DNA from 4 places in the Paenibacillus hubeiensis genome. Region 3 is predicted to be linked to each of the others. Evidence: riboswitches for the same ligand, from Rfam matches in the RefSeq annotation. Region 3 holds a riboswitch; each other region holds the start of a gene.
What was found. A riboswitch is a leader RNA that binds a small molecule or an ion and turns the genes downstream of it on or off. The one in region 3 is predicted to bind thiamine pyrophosphate.
Positions count from the first base shown of each region.

Region 1: it holds a riboswitch for thiamine pyrophosphate, as region 3 does, so the genes downstream of both, thiM (hydroxyethylthiazole kinase) here and RSX24_RS26530 (ABC transporter substrate-binding protein) in region 3, are expected to answer to the same signal.
Region 2: it holds a riboswitch for thiamine pyrophosphate, as region 3 does, so the genes downstream of both, RSX24_RS07370 (thiamine phosphate synthase) here and RSX24_RS26530 (ABC transporter substrate-binding protein) in region 3, are expected to answer to the same signal.
Region 4: it holds a riboswitch for thiamine pyrophosphate, as region 3 does, so the genes downstream of both, thiC (phosphomethylpyrimidine synthase ThiC) here and RSX24_RS26530 (ABC transporter substrate-binding protein) in region 3, are expected to answer to the same signal.

Region 1 is NZ_JAVYAE020000014.1:33,650-38,803, forward strand. Features, by position in the region: gene RSX24_RS25670 (ECF transporter S component) at 1-221, opposite strand, end outside; gene RSX24_RS25675 (pectate lyase) at 735-1,403, opposite strand; gene RSX24_RS25680 (radical SAM/SPASM domain-containing protein) at 1,726-2,601, opposite strand; TPP riboswitch at 2,815-2,914, shown strand; gene thiM (hydroxyethylthiazole kinase) at 3,168-3,998, shown strand; gene thiD (bifunctional hydroxymethylpyrimidine kinase/phosphomethylpyrimidine kinase) at 3,995-4,807, shown strand; gene thiE (thiamine phosphate synthase) at 4,807-5,154, shown strand, end outside.
Region 2 is NZ_JAVYAE020000002.1:141,860-147,013, reverse strand. Features, by position in the region: gene thiO (glycine oxidase ThiO) at 1-1,033, opposite strand, end outside; gene RSX24_RS07370 (thiamine phosphate synthase) at 1,048-1,734, opposite strand; TPP riboswitch at 1,936-2,045, opposite strand; gene RSX24_RS07365 (hypothetical protein) at 2,197-3,183, opposite strand; gene RSX24_RS07360 (hypothetical protein) at 3,170-3,721, opposite strand; gene RSX24_RS07355 (hypothetical protein) at 3,714-4,115, opposite strand; gene RSX24_RS07350 (ABC transporter permease) at 4,132-4,617, opposite strand; gene RSX24_RS07345 (hypothetical protein) at 4,649-5,154, opposite strand, start outside.
Region 3 is NZ_JAVYAE020000015.1:64,483-69,636, reverse strand. Features, by position in the region: gene RSX24_RS26550 (Ig-like domain-containing protein) at 1-465, opposite strand, end outside; gene serS (serine--tRNA ligase) at 589-1,881, opposite strand; gene RSX24_RS26540 (DUF2798 domain-containing protein) at 2,208-2,696, opposite strand; gene RSX24_RS26535 (VOC family protein) at 2,903-3,289, shown strand; TPP riboswitch at 3,372-3,483, shown strand; gene RSX24_RS26530 (ABC transporter substrate-binding protein) at 3,680-4,717, shown strand; gene RSX24_RS26525 (MTH1187 family thiamine-binding protein) at 4,759-5,049, shown strand; gene RSX24_RS26520 (ABC transporter permease) at 5,049-5,154, shown strand, end outside.
Region 4 is NZ_JAVYAE020000017.1:65,072-70,225, reverse strand. Features, by position in the region: gene RSX24_RS27975 (Fe-Mn family superoxide dismutase) at 1-244, opposite strand, end outside; gene RSX24_RS27970 (alpha/beta hydrolase) at 410-1,435, opposite strand; gene RSX24_RS27965 (IclR family transcriptional regulator) at 1,982-2,725, shown strand; TPP riboswitch at 2,853-2,966, shown strand; gene thiC (phosphomethylpyrimidine synthase ThiC) at 3,349-5,085, shown strand.

The DNA of each region.
Region 1 (5,154 bases), on a different contig from region 3:
GCCAGAATGGCAACGCCCGGCTTGCGAATGACGAGAAAGGCAAACGTTCCCGCCATGAACCACATACCGTAGATCATCTGCTCGGCATGCACGCCGAACGGTTTCATCAGATCATAGGTCGGTCCCCATATTTTGTAGATCACCCCGAATACAACCGCGATCACGATCGTGACCAAAATATCCGTTAATCTTAATTTGCTGCTGCTCCCCGCATTTACCATTTTCTCTACTCCCCTTCTCTTATCGTCAGTAGTTTGAAAATAACAAAAAAGCCTCCCCGATATCGGGCAGGCCATGCGTACAGTTGACGAAACATGGGCGGAAAATGGCACATAAACAGGACAACCCACACTTATCCCATTCAGGAATAAGGCAAAGGATATGCTGCCGAATTCATGAGACGTTGTGTGCACGAATTGCGTGTTTATTTTCCCCATCATGGATCGAATGGTTCTCTACGCTGGCATTACCCAGATCAGATACGGTCAGCGGCACAAGGCCACCCTCTCAGCCCAACTTCATTGAGCTCCCGGCTTTCGTTATTTCAATGGTTATACTGTACAACAGAAGGGTATTTGTGGCAATCCCGAATCATTCCCATTTATGCACGAGCGATAGTGAAGGCATCCCCATCACAGGAATGCCTTCGGTAGAATCGGCAATCGTTGGCGCAAAGGTCAGGCAAGACTCTTGAACATTAGAGATGACTCTCTGGCAATCGCGTCGCTGATGATTCAGTATTGCGTATTGCCCGATTGGCTCGTTTTGCCGGAGGCGAACCCTTTGAAGAGCGTAGGCACCTTGGAATACCGCGTATTGGTGATTTTGCCGACGGTCGAGCTGCTGTCCGTGCGCAGAATCGAATCCTTGACGTTGGAGATGTTGGAGTTGTCCACACTCATCGTAACCTGATAAGAGGTGCCTCCGTTTTGGCGCACCAGTTTGCCGATGTCGTCTGCCCTGAAATTTTTGATGTTGATCGTTCCCGAGGCATTCATCTGAAATACTTTGTCGTACGCCTTATACGCCGCTCCGCCCGTTATGTTAACGGTGCCGGAGGATTTCAGGGTTAGCGCGTCCTCGCCGACATCCTTCCAGGTCACGTTTTCGATATTGCAGCTGCCATAACAATGAACGCCGTCGGCAGCAGGAGCTTCAATGACTACGTTTTTCAAGGTTGCGCCTGCTTCAAGCCTGAAAATGGGCTTCTGGTTCTCAGCCTGGCTTCCGTCTCCCAACGTGTTCGGATCGGCAGCCACGCTTTTCCCCTTGCCGTCGTACGTTTCGCCCTTTTTGACGATAATCGTCGTTTTGACGATTTCGGGCGCTGCCGCTGCGGGAATCACAGCAAACAATGAGGCAACCAAACCGGCGGACAAAAGTACGGTCAACATTTTTTTCATCATGAATTCCTCCTTGGCGATCGGATTTTCCGCCATTACGGGCGGTTTGTCGGCAAGCCTCGCAGATGCACAGCTCCGCTTGTCCTGGCCGCAACCTCATCCTATCAGGAAAGGAACGTTCCAAGAATAATCCGTAGTTCACATCTCTCCGACATTCACGCCAGCTCTGAGAAAATGAGACCTATCCGTACCCGTTCCGAACATCGCATCTGCCGGTGTTAACTCTCGGTGTGCTGGAATTACCTTATTTTCCTTCAGATGAAAGACAACAAGGGCAGACTTGAAATCAAGCCGTCCCCGTCTTTTTATTCAAAATCCAATCCTACGCACCGAACCGCTGACGGTATCCGCATTTGCGGCAAAGCTCCTCCACCGCTTCGCGTCTCGAAAAACCATAGAACAGATTGTTGGCGCGCTCGCCTTCCACAATCTCCGAGAAGGAACGTTCATGCACGTTCCCCAAATTAATGACGCCTTCGCCGTCCAGGCAGCACGGAACCACCGTTCCATCCACAAGCACCGCGGCTTGCGTGCGCAACGCATGGCAAAATCCTTTACCGTCATCCTCCGGCGTATCCAGGCTTGGCCACTGGAATTCATGGTCCTGGTTCAGGTACACGTTCGGCGCGATTTTGACGCCGCTGCCCGGTACGACTTTTTCCTCGATTTTATAATCCAGATTGAATTCGCGCTCCAAATGATCGAGCGTTTCGCGGTTGCGCTGCTTCTGGGCATTCGTGAAATTGTCCTGCGTCAAATTCCACAATCTGAACGACACGATGACGTTATGCTTCGTCGCTTCATGCACAAACGAAAAGATGTTGCTCAGGTACCCTTCGCGATCTTTGGAGCCCTCATGCCCGTCGAAGCTGTGCAGGGAAAAGTTCATCTGGCGCAGCGCCGGCTTGCCGAGCAGCTTGTGTCTCGTTTTCGGCAGCAACGTTCCGTTCGTCGTAATATTCACTTTGAAACCCTTCTCATGGGCGATGTCCAGCAGCAAATCGATTTTGGGATGAAGCAGCGGCTCGCCTTTGACATGCAGATAAATGTAACTTGAATGCGGCTTGATCTGATCCAGCACCATGCTGAACGTTTCCGGATCAATAAATCCTTTGGCTCGCTTCGTCTGCGGACAGAAGCTGCAGGCCAGGTTGCAAATGCTCGTGATCTCTATATAAACCTTTTTGAACGTTTTCAATGCGTGGTCCCCATTCCAGTCAGGGGGATGAGTCCCTTCCCGACTTCATTCGTGATGCGGCCAAAATGCGCCTTTATTATTATATCGGGTTCCGCAAGCAAGGTAAATCGACTGACGGAATTCTCCATCTGGAAAGGATGCTCGCCCCTCCGGGTCCTATTTACACCATCCTCACTTGTGAGGTATGCTGAATGCACAACTGCATAAGCTGCAAACAGTCACTAGGGGAGCCTCACGGCTGAGACGAATGATTTTCGGACCCTTTGAACCTGATCTGGATCATACCAGCGTAGGGAAGTGGAGCGGACTTTACCAATTAATACATTATGCAAGGGGTATGGCTTGCGTAAGACATGTATCCCTATTTGCGTTGAAAAGCCCCTCCCGTTTCCTTGGAAATGGGAGGGGCTTTGTTTGTCACGGGGCGCATCGGGCGATTGGGCAGATGCCAGAACGCGCAATGCGATCGTTGTTGCCGAACACACCGCGACAGAATTTATTTCCAGTCATCCCTTCACTGATCTTCCTGCGATCCGGAAACCAGCGCGCAGAAATACCTATTCTTGATGAGGAGGCATTCACATATGTCCTATTTGGAACGCGTTCGTACCCAAAATCCGTTGGTCCACAACATTACCAACATTGTCGTAGCCCCTTTTACCGCCAACGGTCTGCTTGCATTGGGCGCCTCTCCTTTCATGGCGTACGCTCATGAAGAGGTCGCCGACGTTGCCAAAATGGCCGGAGCCGTTGTGCTTAACATCGGTACGTTGAATGAGGACGTCGTGACGTCGATTCGTCTTGCCGGACGCGCAGCCAATACCCACAGCGTGCCCGTCGTGTTCGACCCGGTTGGCGCAGGAGCCACGGCCTATCGCACCGAAACGGCACGCAAGCTTGTTCATGAACTGCAGCTAACCGTGCTGCGCGGCAATGTCGCCGAGGTGGCCAACGTCATCGGGGAGAACTGGGAGATTAAAGGCGTGGATGCAGGACACGGTAAAGGCGACCGCATCCACATTGCGGAGCGTGCCGCTAAGCAGCTCGGCTGCATCGCAGCCGTAACCGGTCAGGAAGACGTGGTGTCCGACGGCGAAACCACTTACGTGATCGGCAATGGCCATGCCCTGCTCACCCGTGTCACCGGAGCCGGGTGCCTGCTGAGTTCAGTCATCGGGGCGTTTGCCGCGATTGCGGAGCCTGGGCGCGAACGATTAGACAGCATTGCCGAAGCGCTGGCCTTCTACGGCATAGCCGCCGAACAAGCGGCAGAACGAACGGCACAACAAGGTCCCGGCAGCTTCCAAATCGAGCTGCTGAACCAACTGGCACAAGTCACGCCGGCACTGGTGACAGAACGGTCGCAAATTCGGCAAGCTGCCGGAGGTGCACGATGACGATCCCGCAAGCTCTCACGATTGCCGGTTCGGACAGCGGCGGCGGCGCGGGCATTCAAGCCGACCTGAAAACTTTTCAGGAGCTCGGCGTGTACGGCATGAGTGCAATCACCGCCATCACTGCGCAGAACACCCTCGGTGTACAAAGTGTTTTCGCTGTTCCGAACGAAGGCGTGGCCGCGCAGCTCGACTCGATCGGAACCGACCTCTATCCAGGCGCCGTCAAGACCGGCATGTTGTTCAGCGCGGACCTGATCCGGATTGTCGCGGAAAAATGCCGGACGTATCGCTGGCCCAAACTGGTCATCGATCCGGTCATGGTCGCCAAGGGCGGTGCCCCCCTGCTCCAGCAGCAAGCGGTGCAGACGCTCATTTCGGATTTGTTGCCGCTTGCGTTGGTAACCACGCCCAACATTCCGGAAGCCGAGCTGCTCGCAGGCATGTCCATTGGCGGTTTGGCTTCGCGGGAAGAAGCGGCACGGCGCATCGTGCAGATGGGCTCTGCCTACGTCTTGATCAAAGGCGGCCATGCAGGCGATCACGGCTCCGTCGTGGATGTGCTGTATGATGGACATTCCTTTCATTATTTCGAGAACCCACGCGTTCTGACGCGTCATACCCATGGTACGGGCTGCACTTTCTCGGCGGCGATTGCGGCTGAATTGGCGAAAGGATCGGCGGTGCCTGAAGCGGTGGAAACGGCTCGTGCTTTCATACAGGCGGCGATTGAGGATGAGCTCGGCATCGGTGCAGGCCACGGGCCGACGAACCATTTTGCGTATGGGCGCAGATTGCGGGGTGCGTTGTAATGGAACGATTGGACATGGAAAGGGTGCGCCGCGCCATGCGGCTGTATCTGGTCATGGGCAGTGTGAATGCGACCCATGACCCGGTTGAGGTGCTGCGCCAGGCTATTGCTGGCGGCATCACGCTGTTCCAGTTCCGCGAGAAAGGAACTGGCGCCCTGACGGGCACGGCGCGCATCGCACTTGCGGAGCGCCTGCGCGAGGTGTGCGGCCAGCATAGCATCCCGTTCATCGTGAACGATGACGTGGAGCTGGCCGTGGCCCTGCAGGCCGACGGCGTGCACGTCGGCCAGGACGATGCGGACGCGGCGCTGGTGCGCGCCCGCATCGGACCCGGGCGGATGCTTGGC
Region 2 (5,154 bases), on a different contig from region 3:
GCAAACCATCCGGAGTCGATGGTCTCACGCCGGCCCAGGCTCGCTCGAATCGGGCGTGCGCAACGGCGGGAACCCATGCTGCCGCGGCGGAGATCAGTTTCTGGATCCCTCCAGGGGTCACATGCAAATCCGAAGCTCCCGCCAAGCTTGTTGCACCCAACCACACTTCTCCATTCGCTTTTGGAACGATATAAACATCTTCCGCATAAACGGTCCTGTCCGGTACATTTCCCCGTGCAGCGTCATGATGCGAAAACCGGACAGCAACCATTTCTCCCTTTACCGGCACGACAGGCATGTTCAACCCTACGCTTTCCATCAACTCTACTCCTTGCAGCCCGGCCGCGACTATGACATTTTTACATGTCAACATGCCAATGGAGGTTTGAACCCCTTGTATGCGCCCTGCCCCGGTTTGCAGCGTTACATTCTGAATGCCTTCCATGATTCGAGCCCCGTATGCTTGAGCGGACTTGGCATAAGCTGTGACAAGGTTTAACGGCAGCACTTCGCTTTCAGCTTGCCTGTACAACCCGCCATACGTATCCCGGCTTAGCCAGGGTGCCTGACGCTGCAGTTCCTGCCGATCCCAATACGTGCATGCATTCGAATCTGTTTCATATGCGGCTGCATATAGTCCTGCCTTTTGTCCGCTTCGAAAAGGCGTAATGAACCCGGCCTGCCGCAAACCAATGTCAATTCCGCTCATCGCTTGAATATGCTCCCTCTGCCGGTGAACCCGTTCACGGCTGCGCCGGGCAAGCTCCGCTATGGCCGCATGATGAAAGTGCTCACTGTCGGCAGCCAGCATGCCGGCCGCCGCCGATGACGTCCCTCCACCCATTCGGGCTCGTTCCAGGAGCATTACTTCCTGCCCGCGGGCTGCCAATTCATAAGCGATGGAACAACCGATGACACCCCCTCCGATCACGATCGTTTCGGCAGACATGTCCTTTCGCGAACGTGGATTCTCTTTTTTGTCGAGAATGTCGAACCCCGAACTACCGTCTAAGCTAATGCGATCATCAAACAACGATTGCCCCTCCTTCATCTTCGTTCAATGGCGTCATTCATGGGCCGTACACCGGACATGGCCTGTTTGAATGCAGCGGCTGCTTGCTCAGGTTTACTGTTCTCCCATATGGCGGACATGACCGCAATCCCGCTTGCCCCGGCTGCGTAAATCGCATCCACGGCATCAGGGCGAATTCCGCCGATCGCAATGACGGGAATGCAAAGGGAACTGCATATCGCTTTCAATGCAGGTATGCCTCTTGGCGCAGCGCCAATTTTGCTGTTGGTAGCAAAAACGTGCCCAAAAATAACATAATCTGCGCCTTGGCGCTCAGCGGATTTCGCCCCTTCCAAGGAATGCACGGAAACGCCCAGACGGATCGGTTCATGCTTGTTGTCCATCCGGATGGTTGTGCCATACTGTTTGAAATCCGATTCCCCCCTTTGCACGCCGCACAACTTAGGAACAGAAAAACCATCCATTCGATCAGGAATGCCATTAACGACAATTTGCGAAGCCGGGATACCCGCTTCTTGCATTCGTTCGGCCCAGTGCAATCTTTGGTTGATCGCAAGATGTTTTTCCCGAATATGAATGTAGTCCACCCAAGGGCTCACCCGGATCGCCTTTTCAAGAAAAACATCAAGGTCCCCCGTTCCGTTTGAAATGACATGGAGCTCCAATGATGAAGGTACTGATTGAGTTTGCGAAGCAACCATAACTCGGTTCACCTGCCTTTCTGAAAGAACACAAAAAACCACTCCCGCAGGGGAGTGGCGACTTATTCGTATCTTTCGTGCAATGCAAGGCAAATGCGAAACCAATGGGCATTATTCTCACGCGTTTATGCATGGAACGAGCATTGCCGATAATCGCATTGCAATCCAAGCGACGGCTGAAATACAGCCTTCCTTGTCATGACGAAAAACGTGCCACTTCCCTACGCTGGTATGATCCAGATCAGGTACAAAGGGTCCGGAATCGAATTATTCCATCTCAGCCGCATCGCGCGGCACCCCTAGTGCTCTTATGAAGTTGTAGCCTATATTACCATAGGCATCCTGTTTTGTCATCGATCATTTTTGCGTGCACTGCCAAAAATCAGGAAGATCAGCGCTTTTTTAGGTTAGACTACGCAGCTGAAAATATCGCACTATCCAGTGCCTTTTCGTCGGAGGATACTAGTGATTGATATAACAATTTTGCTCAAAATAGCCTCGAGCCGCTGCCTCCTGGGCATCCGTAAAAACTTCCTCCGGCCTGTATCCGTTCGAGCATGTGGCCGGATAATAATATTTGATGCCGCTGTCAGGATCCACGCCGCCGATCACGGCCGTCCTCTTAACAAGCCGGCCGCCTCCGATGGCAAAGTTGTTGATTTTTCGGCTCCCGCTCGGAATACCCTGAATGAAAGCAATGATCCCTGTGTCATTTATAGAGTTGTACCAGTCTTCCTGGGAGATGAGCGGCAGAGTAAACGTGTATGAGATGCCATTTCTTCTGGCAAATTCGTTGTGACGATTGATGACCTCGGCCAAATCCTCCTGAACGGCACTGACAATCCGGCTTCTGCGAACATGTTCAAAATGTTCATCATTTCTCAGCAACGGGATCCGTGTCGACGCGATGAGTTCGTTCCGAAAGCCTTCAAGCCACATTTGCTTTTCGGCATCATAGGCGTAGACATAACTATCCAACGTGAAATTGATGCTGTTTCCGTCTTCGTCTGCATAGGTATAGGGTTTCTTTGGGCTCCACACGTGACGAAAAGAGTTTTCGGGCTCCCCCATCATTTCCGTCTCTTTGGCATACATGTAGTAACCGTCGTAGTCCAGAACAACGATAGCCGGGATATAATCGAACAAGGAGCGAATCGCTGGCGGATCGTCCTGAATCCCCAAATTAAGAGCCATCGTTTGCGTAAACGTCTCCAGCGCCAAATCTTTATCAGCGTTCACAAACTTTGATGAACCGTAGCCCGCTTCTCCACTTTGCTTTTCGTTCTGGTGCATGACCATGCCAGCGTCCATGACGGCAGTCCTCAGCGCTGTCTCGTATCTATTGCTGAGGATCTGGGCCTCCTGGAGTTCCCGACTGCTCTGCGACACGATCCAAAAAAACGGAAAAAAGACAAGCACAAAAACGATGGACAGCTCAGTAATCTTCATTCAGCACCATCCCTCCATACGTGGTAAACACGGCGGGAGATTGGAGTGTCCCATTTAGCCATTCGCGGATAAGCATTGCGGGGGTTCGATTCGTATTTCTGACGGACACGGTAAAAAAATCCCCTACTGTAAACGTGTATCTTCGAGCAGGATCCTCCGCGGTTTCTAAACCGTCGGTCGGAAAAAGCCTCTCTTTGATTTGGCTTGAATAATATCCATCCAAAACCGTCTCGTACGTCCCCGTAAAAGTCGCAGGATTTTGGGGATCGATGTAATTCGGCACATATTTTTTGTGCAGATGCTCCATTGAAATGTCGTAGACATTGCCCGTGCGCGCCAATTGTTCTTCGAACTCGGCAAACATGGCTGGAGAAATGTAACCTTTGGTGCGAGCGGAATCAACAAAACGTGTGACGGTCTGGTAAACGGTCATCCGGGAAATCTCATCCTGCCGATCCGCCGTTTCGGCAGCCGGATATACATATAGCAGAAGTACTGCCAACAAGACGGCAAGCAGTTTGGATGCGGCATTAATCAATATCTCCGGCCTCCTTCCAGAACGAGATTTTATTCAGCTGCCCGGACTCGTCGCTGATAAACTCAGGCCTGTAGAGACCCATAAGCTGGACCGGAACGGTCGCCCCCCTGTCTGCCAAAGGGTCTATACGATAGGCGCTTCCGTCCACCTCCACCTGAATGGTTGTCCCCGTCATCTGTCTGACCGTATGCAGCACTTCCGCTCCGCTATAACGTTCCGGCTCAGAAATTCTCAGCGTTGTTGTCAACTTGCCCTCCATAGCTTCCGTTCCCTGGATGGTCTGATCAATGGCTTGTGCCAAGTGGCGAACATGATGCTGTCCGTGCATACAAGCTGCAACAAACATAACTACCGCCGTGCAAAACAACATAAGCTGCTGCGTGTTTCGGGACATCACCCTCCAGCTCCTGTCACGATTGCGTGAAAATAAGCCCTCTCACCACATTGGACTTATCTTTCACGATGATCGCTTTGAATTTCCCGCTCGGATTGACGTATTGGTTGTCTTTCTCGTTCATCGTTTGATTAATGCTCCCTACCTTGTTATCAGGCGCGATCACCGAGCCATAATCTGCGTTATTGACGTCACGTGAAATGTTCAATTCATTGCCGTACCATTGTCCCGCTGCGTTTTTGCCAGTAATGATCTGAATGCCGAACTGGTCTTTGTCCGCATACTTTCGCAGCGCATTGGTCACCTGGGAGCCGCTGATCGTTGTTCCGTCATAAACGGTGAATGCAGCCTGAGACAATTCGGTCTGAATGTCCGCGAAGTTGTTCTGTGCCGTCTTGGTGGCCTCCTGGGCCGATATAAACAGCAGCACCACGATCGTAATCAAGGCAATCGTCAAAAAAATCCCGGCAGCAACCTTTAGCGCACTGGATGCATTGTTCATTTTCAATTCCTCCCAAAATAAGTTGTATGATTTATAATTGTTGGATTTGTTCGTAATACATGTTCATCTGCAGGAAGCTCATGCCAACAAGCGGGACGACCAAGTAGAGAAAGACCAGTGCATACATAGGCGCAAACCCGATCATTTTTCCCCATGCAGCCTTGGCATCGACCATTTTGGCGTACTCCTGCTTGCGTTGTTCAAAATAAAAAGACATCATGCTATCCAGATCATCAAATGCTTCCTGGATCGAAATTTTGCCCAGCGCAAGCTGCAGCTTGTCCACAAGGCGTTGAAACTCCGGGAGCCGCGCATCCGCCTTTAAATGTTCAAGGGCATCCTCCGGCCCATGTTCGAAATGAAGCAGGCACTTTTGCAAAGGGCGTTTGAAAATGACGGCAAACCGGTTAAGCCACTCCAGAATCTCTTCCACCGACATCCGCTCCATGTCGCGCAAAATTGAGATGACCGTCTGGAACTGGTAAATTTCATGCAGCATGTCCATGCCGCGCATTTTGCGCTGAAACAGCATCAGCC
Region 3 (5,154 bases):
GGAAGTGACGTCCTCTTCTTTACCGCTCGTTCGCACGATCGTTACTTTGGGCAATGCGCTCTCCTTGCCTTTGACAAAATTATAAGAGCTCGGCGATGCCTTGATCTTTTTGATTTTCTCCTGTACCTGCACGGCAAACTGCGCCTTCTCGTTATCCACCTGGGCGACGATGGTCGCTTCTCCCGCACCCACGGCTTTGATCTTGCCTTTCGTTACGGTAGCGACTTTGGCATTGCTCGACGACCATGTCACGCCAGCCGTGACGTCCTGCTCGTTATCGAATCCTTCCACCACCGCCATCACTTTCAACGAGGCCGTTTCGGAAACGCTCATTTTATCCGTATTACTTACAATTTTAATGGATGTGATATCTCCCGCGGCCGCCATGGCCAGCGATGGAATCAGCGCAACGCACGCCACGATCAAGGCTAGGGTTGCCTTGAATCCTGCTCTTAAACCTTTCATGCCCATCTTCATCTCCCATAATCCAGTATTTTACTCCTATTATAGTATATCGGAAATGGTATGCCCAGAAATGAATACTATAACTGAAGAAATTCGGATAACAGGACCATTCGACATGTTTTGTTATTTTTCTGCTTCCGGCAGCTTCAGGTATTCCAATCCCCCCATATAGGGCCGAAGCGCTGCCGGAATGCGTATGCTCCCGTCCTCCAATTGGTGATTCTCCAAAAGCGGGATCAATATGCGCGGCGATGCCACTGCCGTATTGTTAAGCGTATGGCAATAGACCAGCTTGCCTTCTGCGTTACGACAACGGATGTTGGAGCGCCGGGCCTGGAAGTCGTGCAGGTTCGACGACGAATGCGTTTCTCCATAGGCTCCGCGGCTGGGCATCCATGTCTCGATATCGTACTGTTTATAGGTTTTCTGCGACATGTCTCCGATGCACACGGCAACCACGCGATACGGAAGCTCCAGCAGCTGCAGCAGTTCCTCCGCATGTCCGGTGATCTCCTGCAGCATTCGTTCCGATTCGTCCGCATCCGGCGCACAGATAATGACCTGTTCTACCTTGGAAAACTGGTGCACCCGATACAGTCCGCGCACATCCCTGCCGCCCGATCCAACCTCGCTGCGGAAACAGGTGGACATGGCGGCCAATCGGATCGGCTCCGCTACATCCACGACTTCATCCATATAATAAGAAACAAGCGGCACCTCCGAAGTCCCTACCAACCATTTGTTCTCGCCCTCAAGCTCATATACCTGATCCCGCCCTGTGGGGAAGAAGCCCGTGTTAACCAGCGCTTCCTCCCTCACCATCAGCGGCACTTCCATCGGCGTGAAGCCTTTCTTCAATAATAGGTCGAGGGCTAACTGTTGTACGGCCCGATGCAAAAGCAAACCTGCTGCTTTCAATACATAACTGCGAGTGCCGCCGATTTTTACGCCTCGGGCAATGTCGATCATGTCATGCATTTCACCCAGCTCAACATGATCCTTCGCATCGTAATCGAATTTCGTAATCTCACCGACACGCCGCACTTCAACGTTATCTTCATCCGATGCTCCTGCCGGCGTATCCGGCGACACCACGTTCGGCACCAGCCACTGCAGTCTCGTTACCTCCTCCTGCACGTCGGCAAGCTTGGTCTCATTCTGCTGGAGCTTGTCGTTAAGCTCCTTTACGCGTGTCCGCAGCTCTTCCGCCTGTGCCCGATCTCCCGTCTGCATCAGCTTGCCAATCTCAGCTGACCAGGCGTTCCGCAAGCGGCGCCCTTCCTCCGTTTCCTGCAAAAGCCTTCTTCTTTCCTCGTCCAGCGTGAGCAGCTCGCGAACCGAAACCTTGATTTTTTTGCCGTCCGCGGCCGCCTGAACCTCATCCGCATGCGCACGAATCCATTTCATATCCAACATGTACACCGTCTCCTTTGGGCTATAAAAATGCAAAGAGCGCCCTCATCCCTTGGGACGAGGAGCGCTCTGCTCGCGGTGCCACCCAACTTGCCGGGACAGGTAATCCTGTGTCCAGCCTCTTGGTCCGCGATAACGGGCGGTTCCGGTTAACTTGGGGAATGGGTTCGCTCCCCTGGCGAAAACGCCTCCGAGTTGGATGCTCTTCAACGGCATAGTTCCGATCTGCAATTGTTGACAATGATTATATATGAAATGCTCCCCCATTCGCAAGAGCTTCATTCATTATGTTTTCAAACGACCATTGCCCAGGAAATAAGACAGATCGGTCAAGCGCTGACTTTGCTTCTGGCCACCACATTGCCAAATACAGCCCGAACGATCGGCCCCACCACCAGAAGCTGTGCCGGAAGTGCCAGCAAGAAGTTATGGCCGATCGCCGAACCATAGCTTCGCAGGATGGAACGACCTCCAAGTCCATTGGTGAGGTAGGATGTCATTACACCATAGAAAGACATGACCAACACCATGCCGACCACCATAAAAAACGAGAGCGTCAACACGGCCACCAATTTGTTTGACTTGTCGAACGGCAGGGAAAACGCTACTTTTTTCGCCACAGGACCTACCAATATCGATTCAACCGCAAAAGCGACCACAAAACAGATCACAAACTGCAGCAGAATCTCCATCAAAGACAATTTCCCGATCATTCCGCTGTTATACAGATTAAACAACAGCATGATCGTGACCATGCCGAAGCACATCATTAATCCGAACACCACTTGTTCTCTTTTCGTTGTTGGCAATGTACTCATCCTTTCTGTTCATTTGATCATTATAGAGATCACGTTATGCCCTTCATAAGTGAACAAATTGTGAACTTTTAAAATTTAAATCTTTATTTTTTGCGTAAGCGTGTTCAACCGCCGCCCCCAATTCCAACTTGACAGCTTGGATTTTCACATCTATTCTATTTCTAAAATGCTAATGGCGAATTATCTGCCCCGGGAGGTATGTTCATATGGCTTTTCAAAAACGCGTCGACCACGTCGGAATCTCCGTTCGCGATCTGGAAACAACGCTCCGCTTCTATACCGAGATTGTCGGTCTGGAACTGAAGGGACGGTTGACTCACACCAACGGTGTCATTCAGCTGGCATTTCTCGGTTTTAACGGGAGCGACGAGACCGAGATCGAGCTGATTCAGGGGTATAGCGACAAGCTGCCATCCGAAGGAACGGTGCACCACTTTGCCATCCATGTGGAGGACATCGAAGCGGAATACCGGCGCATTCAGGCAACGGATGCAGAGTTCATCGATGGGGAGATTGTAACCTTGCCGAACGGATATCGTTACTTCTTCATCTATGGACCTGAAAAAGAATGGATTGAATTTTTCCAACGGTAATCCCGGTCGTCCCTCCAATTCCTTACTGGACACAATCCGGACTCTTGCCTATAATTACTGTGATAGCAACGCCCGTAACTTCATAGCTTCCCAGGGGTGTCGGAATTGGCCGGCTGAGAGTGTATCCCATAAGATACTGACCCTTAGACCTGATCTGGATCATGCCAGCGTAGGAATCGGAGTATATTGACCAAGGCACAGCCCCAAGGCTGGTGGCCATTCTCTAACGCCTGCATGCGTCCCGAATAACGGGGCGCTTTTTTGTTAATATCAGAACGTGTGGACCGCGATGCAATTCCCCTGATATGGCATTCTTAATCAGATGTTGTGGACATGAAGCCAAGGAGTACCCGTGCCGATGGCCGGACAATATGAAGGAGAGAAAAAGAAATGAAATGGCGCAAAATGATGGGCCTGATGCTCTTGTGCATCACCCTCGTAACCGTTGCCGCATGCGGCGGCAAGGAAGCGGCACCTGCCGGCGAGAACGGCAGCAGCACGGAAAAGGCAAGCGAAGGCGGCAATGCCGCACTGAAAGACGTTAAGGTGGTGCTCGATTGGACGCCGAATACGAACCATACCGGCCTGTACGCTGCGGTGGATCAAGGCTTTTACAAAGCCGAGGGACTTAACGTCGAAATCGTGCAGCCTGGCGCAGGCGGAGCGGACACGATGGTAGCCTCGAACGAGGTCCCTTTTGGCGTCAGTTACCAGGAGAGCGTAACCCAAGCACGCACGCAAAACGTACCGCTCGTATCCATCGCCGCGGTCATTCAGCACAACACGTCCGGCTTTGCCGCTCCGGTGGACCGGAATATCAAATCGCCCAAAGACTTTGAAGGCAAATCGTATGGAGGCTGGGGCTCTCCGGTAGAAGAAGCCGTCATGCAATCGATTATGGAAGGCGAAGGCGCCGACGTCTCCAAGGTGAAAAACATCAATATGGGCGATGCCGATTTCTTCACTGCCGTGAAACGCGACATCGACTTTGCCTGGATCTTCTATGCGTGGACCGGGATTGAAGCACAGCTGCGGAATGAACCGATCGACATGCTGTACGTCAAGGATTACTCCGAAGCGCTCGACTATTACACGCCTGTGCTCGTAACCAACGAAACGACGATTCAGAATGATCCGGAGCTGGTTAAAGCGTTCATGAAAGCGACATCCGAAGGATATCAATATGCGATTGATCACCCGGAGGAGGCTGCCAACATTTTGCTGAAGGCCGTTCCGGACCTCGACAAGGATTTAGTACTCGCCAGCCAGAAGTGGCTCAGCCCGAAATATCAGGACGATGCCGCACGTTGGGGCGAACAGAAACAGGAAGTTTGGCAAAATTACGCGGACTGGATGTTCAGCAAAAAACTGCTCGACCAGCAAGTCGACGTTTCCAAAGCGTATACGAACGAATTTTTACCACAATAACGAGAACTATATAACGAAATCGGAAGGAGCCGTGAATGGACATGGCCAGCACACTGCTTAGCATACAAGTGATTCCCAAAACGCCGAACGGCGAAAACTCTTATCCTTACGTCGATCGCGCGATCGAAGTCATTCAACAATCCGGCGTCAAATATCAAGTAAACCCGCTGGAAACGACCATGGAAGGCGAACTTGAGGAGCTGCTGCAGATCGTGCGCAAAATGCACGAAGCACTCGTGGAGGCTGGCAGCCCAAGCATCATTTCCCAGATCAAAATTGCCCATAGCCCTGACGGGTTCAGCATGGACGCCCTCACGGAGAAATATCGCTAATGAATTCATACTGGAAAAGCGTATGGCCGCCCTTCGTGGCGGTTATTCTCTTTATCGCGTTATGGCAGGGAGCCGTATCCCTGTTCCATATTGAAAAGTGGATGC
Region 4 (5,154 bases), on a different contig from region 3:
CTCGCAGGATATAAGGATCTGGCGGGTGCGTCCCCGGCAACAGCTGTTTCAAAAGCCGGTTGGCGGCAGCCCCCGTGCTGGCAAAAGCGGCCTGCCATTCCCCAAGCAGCTTGACATAGGCGGGCTCAAGATCGGGAACAAGCGCCAGAATGATGATTGTATGCTCCTTCTCTTGTTCTTTCCAGAAACGAATTTCCTCCAGGATCCGCAGTGGAAGCAGCTTTCCATATTCATACCAGTTCATAACGGATTAAACCTCCTAATCACCGAATTTCGTCCCAAAAATATATTCGGATAACAGGCTGTCTTATGTATACGAAAAAAAAGAGCCCTCAAGAGGAACCCAAGAGGACTCGAATTTTCATGCAATTCCATGTTTCTGATGCATAGGCTTCAGTTGCGCTGATCGTCAATGGCTGCCGCCGGTATTTTGCACATCATTGTCGTCGGTGTTTGTGACATGGCTGAGGAATGTGGAGACGCGTCGCAAATATTCTTTTGGATGCTCGCGGAAAATCAGCTCATGGTGCGCTCCGTCAACAATCCATTCCTCCGAATTGGCATTCGACTGGTTGGCGGCGAGCAGCTCCGCGATCGGGTAAGGCGCCTTCTCGTCTTCCGTTCCGTGAACGAAGAAGATCGGGAAGGGATAATCCTTCTTTTTGACTTCTTGGTACGGAATTTGCTGCAAGCCTGTGCCATTCAGGACAGGGAACAGCAGGTTCAAAATTTCCAGCGTCGGCTGGCGCGGCAGGTCAATTTGATTATGGATATTATGGTATAGCGTATCCGGTTCCAGCAGAAACGTGCTGTCCAATATCATGGCGTCGACGTCCTGGGTCAACAGCCCTGCCTGCAATGCCGTACCCGCTCCCATCGAAAATCCCCATACGACGATTTCCTGGGCACCGCGCTGTTTGGCGAATTGGATCGCTCCGAGCAATTGCTTGGATTCCGCCTTGCCGCCCGTAGCGACGGCTTTGTTGACCTGGGAGGCAAAACCATAATCGAACATCACCACGTTGAACCCAAGCTGATGGGCATAATGCGCCAAATCGTACATGGGCACCCAGGTTTCCTCCCGGTTGGCTCCGTATCCATGGCTGAAGATGATCGTTTTGTTCACGTCGGCGTCGGCAGGAATGTACCAGCCTTGCATGATGCGGCTTCCGTCGACGGCCGGGAACGTGATGTCTTCGTATTTCATGTTTTTGGCCTGCATCGGATTGGAGAAGACGGGGGCTACCGTAGGGTTGGACAGCACCCAAGCGATGTAGCCGTGAAGCGCGATGAAGCAAAATAACAGAAAAAATACAACGGAGAGCAGCAACGCCACGATAATATGTTTAAGCCGGATCAGCCTCGGAGACAGCGAAGAGGGCAGATCGGAAACTTTCGTTTGCAGCGGGGCCTCGCTCTGGGATGTCGGAAACATACATGCCCCTCCTTTGTTGAATCGGCTAAAGATGACGACGAATTCTCACTGACGATCATTTTCTCCAAAACTGCCCGCCGCCGGATTACTGGGGCGCAGAGGAGGAAAGAGTCAGATTATGTCGACATGACAAGTTCGGTTCCGTGAAAAAAACAGAGTTGGACGGTTATACTTATACCATTCAGGCATAAGCGAAAATATGAATTCGCTTTCGGAAAGTTATTCCAATAGGAACGAGAAAATGTGGAAACGCTCGTTCTTTTCCTCTTTGTGATGGCGAATAGACTTTTTTATTATCGTATGTTCCACCATAGCCAATGTCAATTCTTCAGGCGTATTTGTTACCTAATTGTTATATAGTTCTTTAGATGCATGGTTATTATTTCCTTTGAGTGCAAAATACAGGGGATGAAGTCTGATAACCTAGACCCCACGATACTTCTTACGGTTCGAATTTAACGGGCATCGGTTTACAGATGGAATCGTTTCTCATATAATTTATGTAACCGAGTTTCATGTGATGAAACATGAGGAGGGCATTCTGCCATGGAGGACCGAAAGTTAACCGTCCGGGCTGTAGAACGGGCGCTGGATATATTATTGTGTTTTACGACCCGCAGCGATCTGGGATTGACCGAAATCGCCAGCCAGATCGGATTGCATAAGAGCACCGTGCATCGCCTCATGGCTACCCTGGAAGACCGGGGATTTGTGATCCGCGATGCGGCGACCGAGAAATACAGACTCGGCATTCGCATTTGGGAACTATCGGCGCATATGTCCCGGAGCGACGATCCCGCCATTTTGCTGCTGCCGGCGATGGAACGGCTGAGAGACCGGCTCGGGGAGACGGTAAGCTTGTATCTGCGCGACGGTGCCGAACGGATTCGGATACAGGCCGTACAGAGCGATCAGGCGATCCGCCGGGTGGCTCCCGTTGGCGCAAGGCTGCCGTTGTCCGTAGGGGCTTCCAGCAAGGTGCTGATGGCTTTTGCAAGCGAGGAAGACCGGGAAGAACTGATGAACGGCCCGGAATGGCCCGTATTCATCGATCCGCAGGCGTATTTGGCGCAGATGGCGGATATTCGGGACGCCGGCTACGCCACAAGTTACGAAGAGCGCGAACCGGGGGCCGCGGCGGTGTCCGTGCCCATTATGGGCCGGGATGGCCGGATCGCCGCCGCGTTGTCCGTATCGGGGCCTGTCAGCCGCCTTTCCCAGGAGACGCTCCATGAGTATGCTCCGGTCCTGAAAGAAGCCGCCGCGCAGATGGGACTTATGCTGGCCTGATCCGAAACGGCATTTTGGAAAATAAGGTTGTTTTTCCGCCATGTTTAGGCTAATCTGTAATGGACAGCCCAAGACATGGGCTGACTGAACTGAATAGGACGCAGCGGCAAAGTTGCCGCTAGCCGTCAAACGTTACTGGGGGAGTCCGAATTGTCCGGACTGAGACGGAATCGCATGAGATTCCGGACCCTTAGCACCTGATCTGGATCATGCCAGCGTAGGGAAGTAATCGGCGAAACAACGACGAGCATCGTCAATATGCCTTGAGTGAAGCTCCCCTGTGGGTAGACTTGCCGTGGCACGTTTGGCGATGAAGGATAAAGCCGGTTCCCTTGGGGAACCGGCTTTTTAATGCAGTATCCGACAAATCATCGCATCTCCGTGGCGTTCCGACAAGGTGGAGATGTGTGATGCGGGGGCCATGGTTGCCATGTTCCCGCCCGCCCTGGAGCTGTATCCGTGTTTTTGAATTCGCCCGTGCTGTACTTCCTTCATGCTTGGCCTGATGAACAGGTGCGCAGAATGAGCAATGCCGGACCATACCATGAGGAGGAGAACGAGCGATGAGTACAGGACACGAAACAGCGGGACAGGAAAACCATCGGGATACGGAAAAAGAAAGCATGGGGCGGCTGCGGCCTTTTCCGGGCAGCCGCAAGGTATACATTCAGGGCTCGCGACCGGACCTGTTGGTCCCCGAACGCGAAATTGCCCTTCATGACACAAGCACTCCCCAAGGGGTGGAGCATAACGAACCGCTCCGCGTGTACGATACGAGCGGTCCGATGACCGATCCGGATTATGAGGTGGACATCCGGACGGGCCTGCCCGCGCTGCGCAGACAGTGGATTACGGAGCGCGAGGACGTAGAAACGTACGAAGGCCGGACGATTAAGCCGGAGGACAACGGCTTGAAGCCGGGCAGCACAAGAGCTGGAGCCGAGACGTATCCCGGCGTCACCGGGAAACCGCTGCGGGCACGGGAAGGGCGATGCGTGACGCAGATGCACTATGCACGGAGAGGCATCATTACGCCCGAGATGGAATTCGCGGCCATCCGCGAAGGCGTGGAGCCTGAATTCGTACGGCAGGAGCTGGCCAGCGGCCGAGCCATTTTGCCTTCCAATATCAATCATCCGGAGAGCGAACCGATGATGATCGGACGCCATTTCCACGTCAAAATCAATGCCAATATCGGCAATTCGGCCGTATCGTCTTCCATTGAGGAAGAGGTCGAGAAGATGACCTGGGCCGTCCGTTGGGGAGCGGATACGGTGATGGATCTGTCCACGGGCAAAGACATTCACACCACCCGCGAATGGATCATTCGCAATTCGCCGGTACCGATCGGCACGGTGCCGCTCTATCAGGCATTGGAAAAGGTCGGAGGGGAGGCGGAGGCGCTGACGTGGGAGCTGTACCGCGACACGCTGATCGAGCAGGCCGAGCAGGGCGTGGACTACTTTACGATTCATGCGGGCGTGCTGCTCCGCTATATTCCGATGACTGCCAAACGGATGACGGGCATCGTGTCACGGGGCGGATCGATCATGGCGGCCTGGTGTCTGGCGCATCATCAGGAAAATTTCCTGTACACCCATTTCGAAGAAATCTGCGAGATCATGAAGCGGTATGACGTCGCCTTTTCGCTGGGAGACGGCCTTCGTCCGGGCAGCATTTATGATGCCAATGACGAAGCGCAGATGGCGGAACTCGCGACGCTGGGGGAATTGACCCAGATCGCCTGGAAGCATGACGTGCAGGTGATGATCGAGGGTCCTGGACACGTGCCGATGCACAAAATCAAGGAAAACGTGGACTTGCAAATGGAGATTTGCCAGGAAGCGCCGTTCTACACGCTCGGCCCGCTGACCACGGACATTGCGCCGGGGTACGACCATATTACGTCGGCCATCGGGGCGGCCATGATCGGCTGGTTCGGCACATCCATGCTCTGTTACGTTACGCCGAAGGAACATCTCGGCTTGCCGAACAAGGACGATGTGCGCGAAGGTGTCATCGCCTACAAAATCGCGGCCCATGCCGCCGATCTGGCCAAAGGCCATCCGCGTGCGCAGCGCCGGGACGACGCGCTTTCCAAAGCCCGCTTCGAATTCCGCTGGCGTGACCAGTTCAACCTGTCGCTCGACCCCGAACGGGCCATGTCCTACCACGACGAAACACTGCCTGCCGAAGGAGCGAAGCAGGCGCATTTCTGCTCGATGTGCGGACCGAAGTTCTGCAGCATGCGCATTACGCAGGATATCCGTGCATTTGCCGCGGAGAAGGGATTGTCGGAACAAGAGGCGGTTGCCGCAGGCATGCAGGAAAAGGCCGAAGAATACCGGATGCGCTCATAATGCCGGCCTTCTTGCGCGGTTGTCCGCGAATCCGTTAAATTGGCGTTATTGTCTGTCCGCAACAAAACG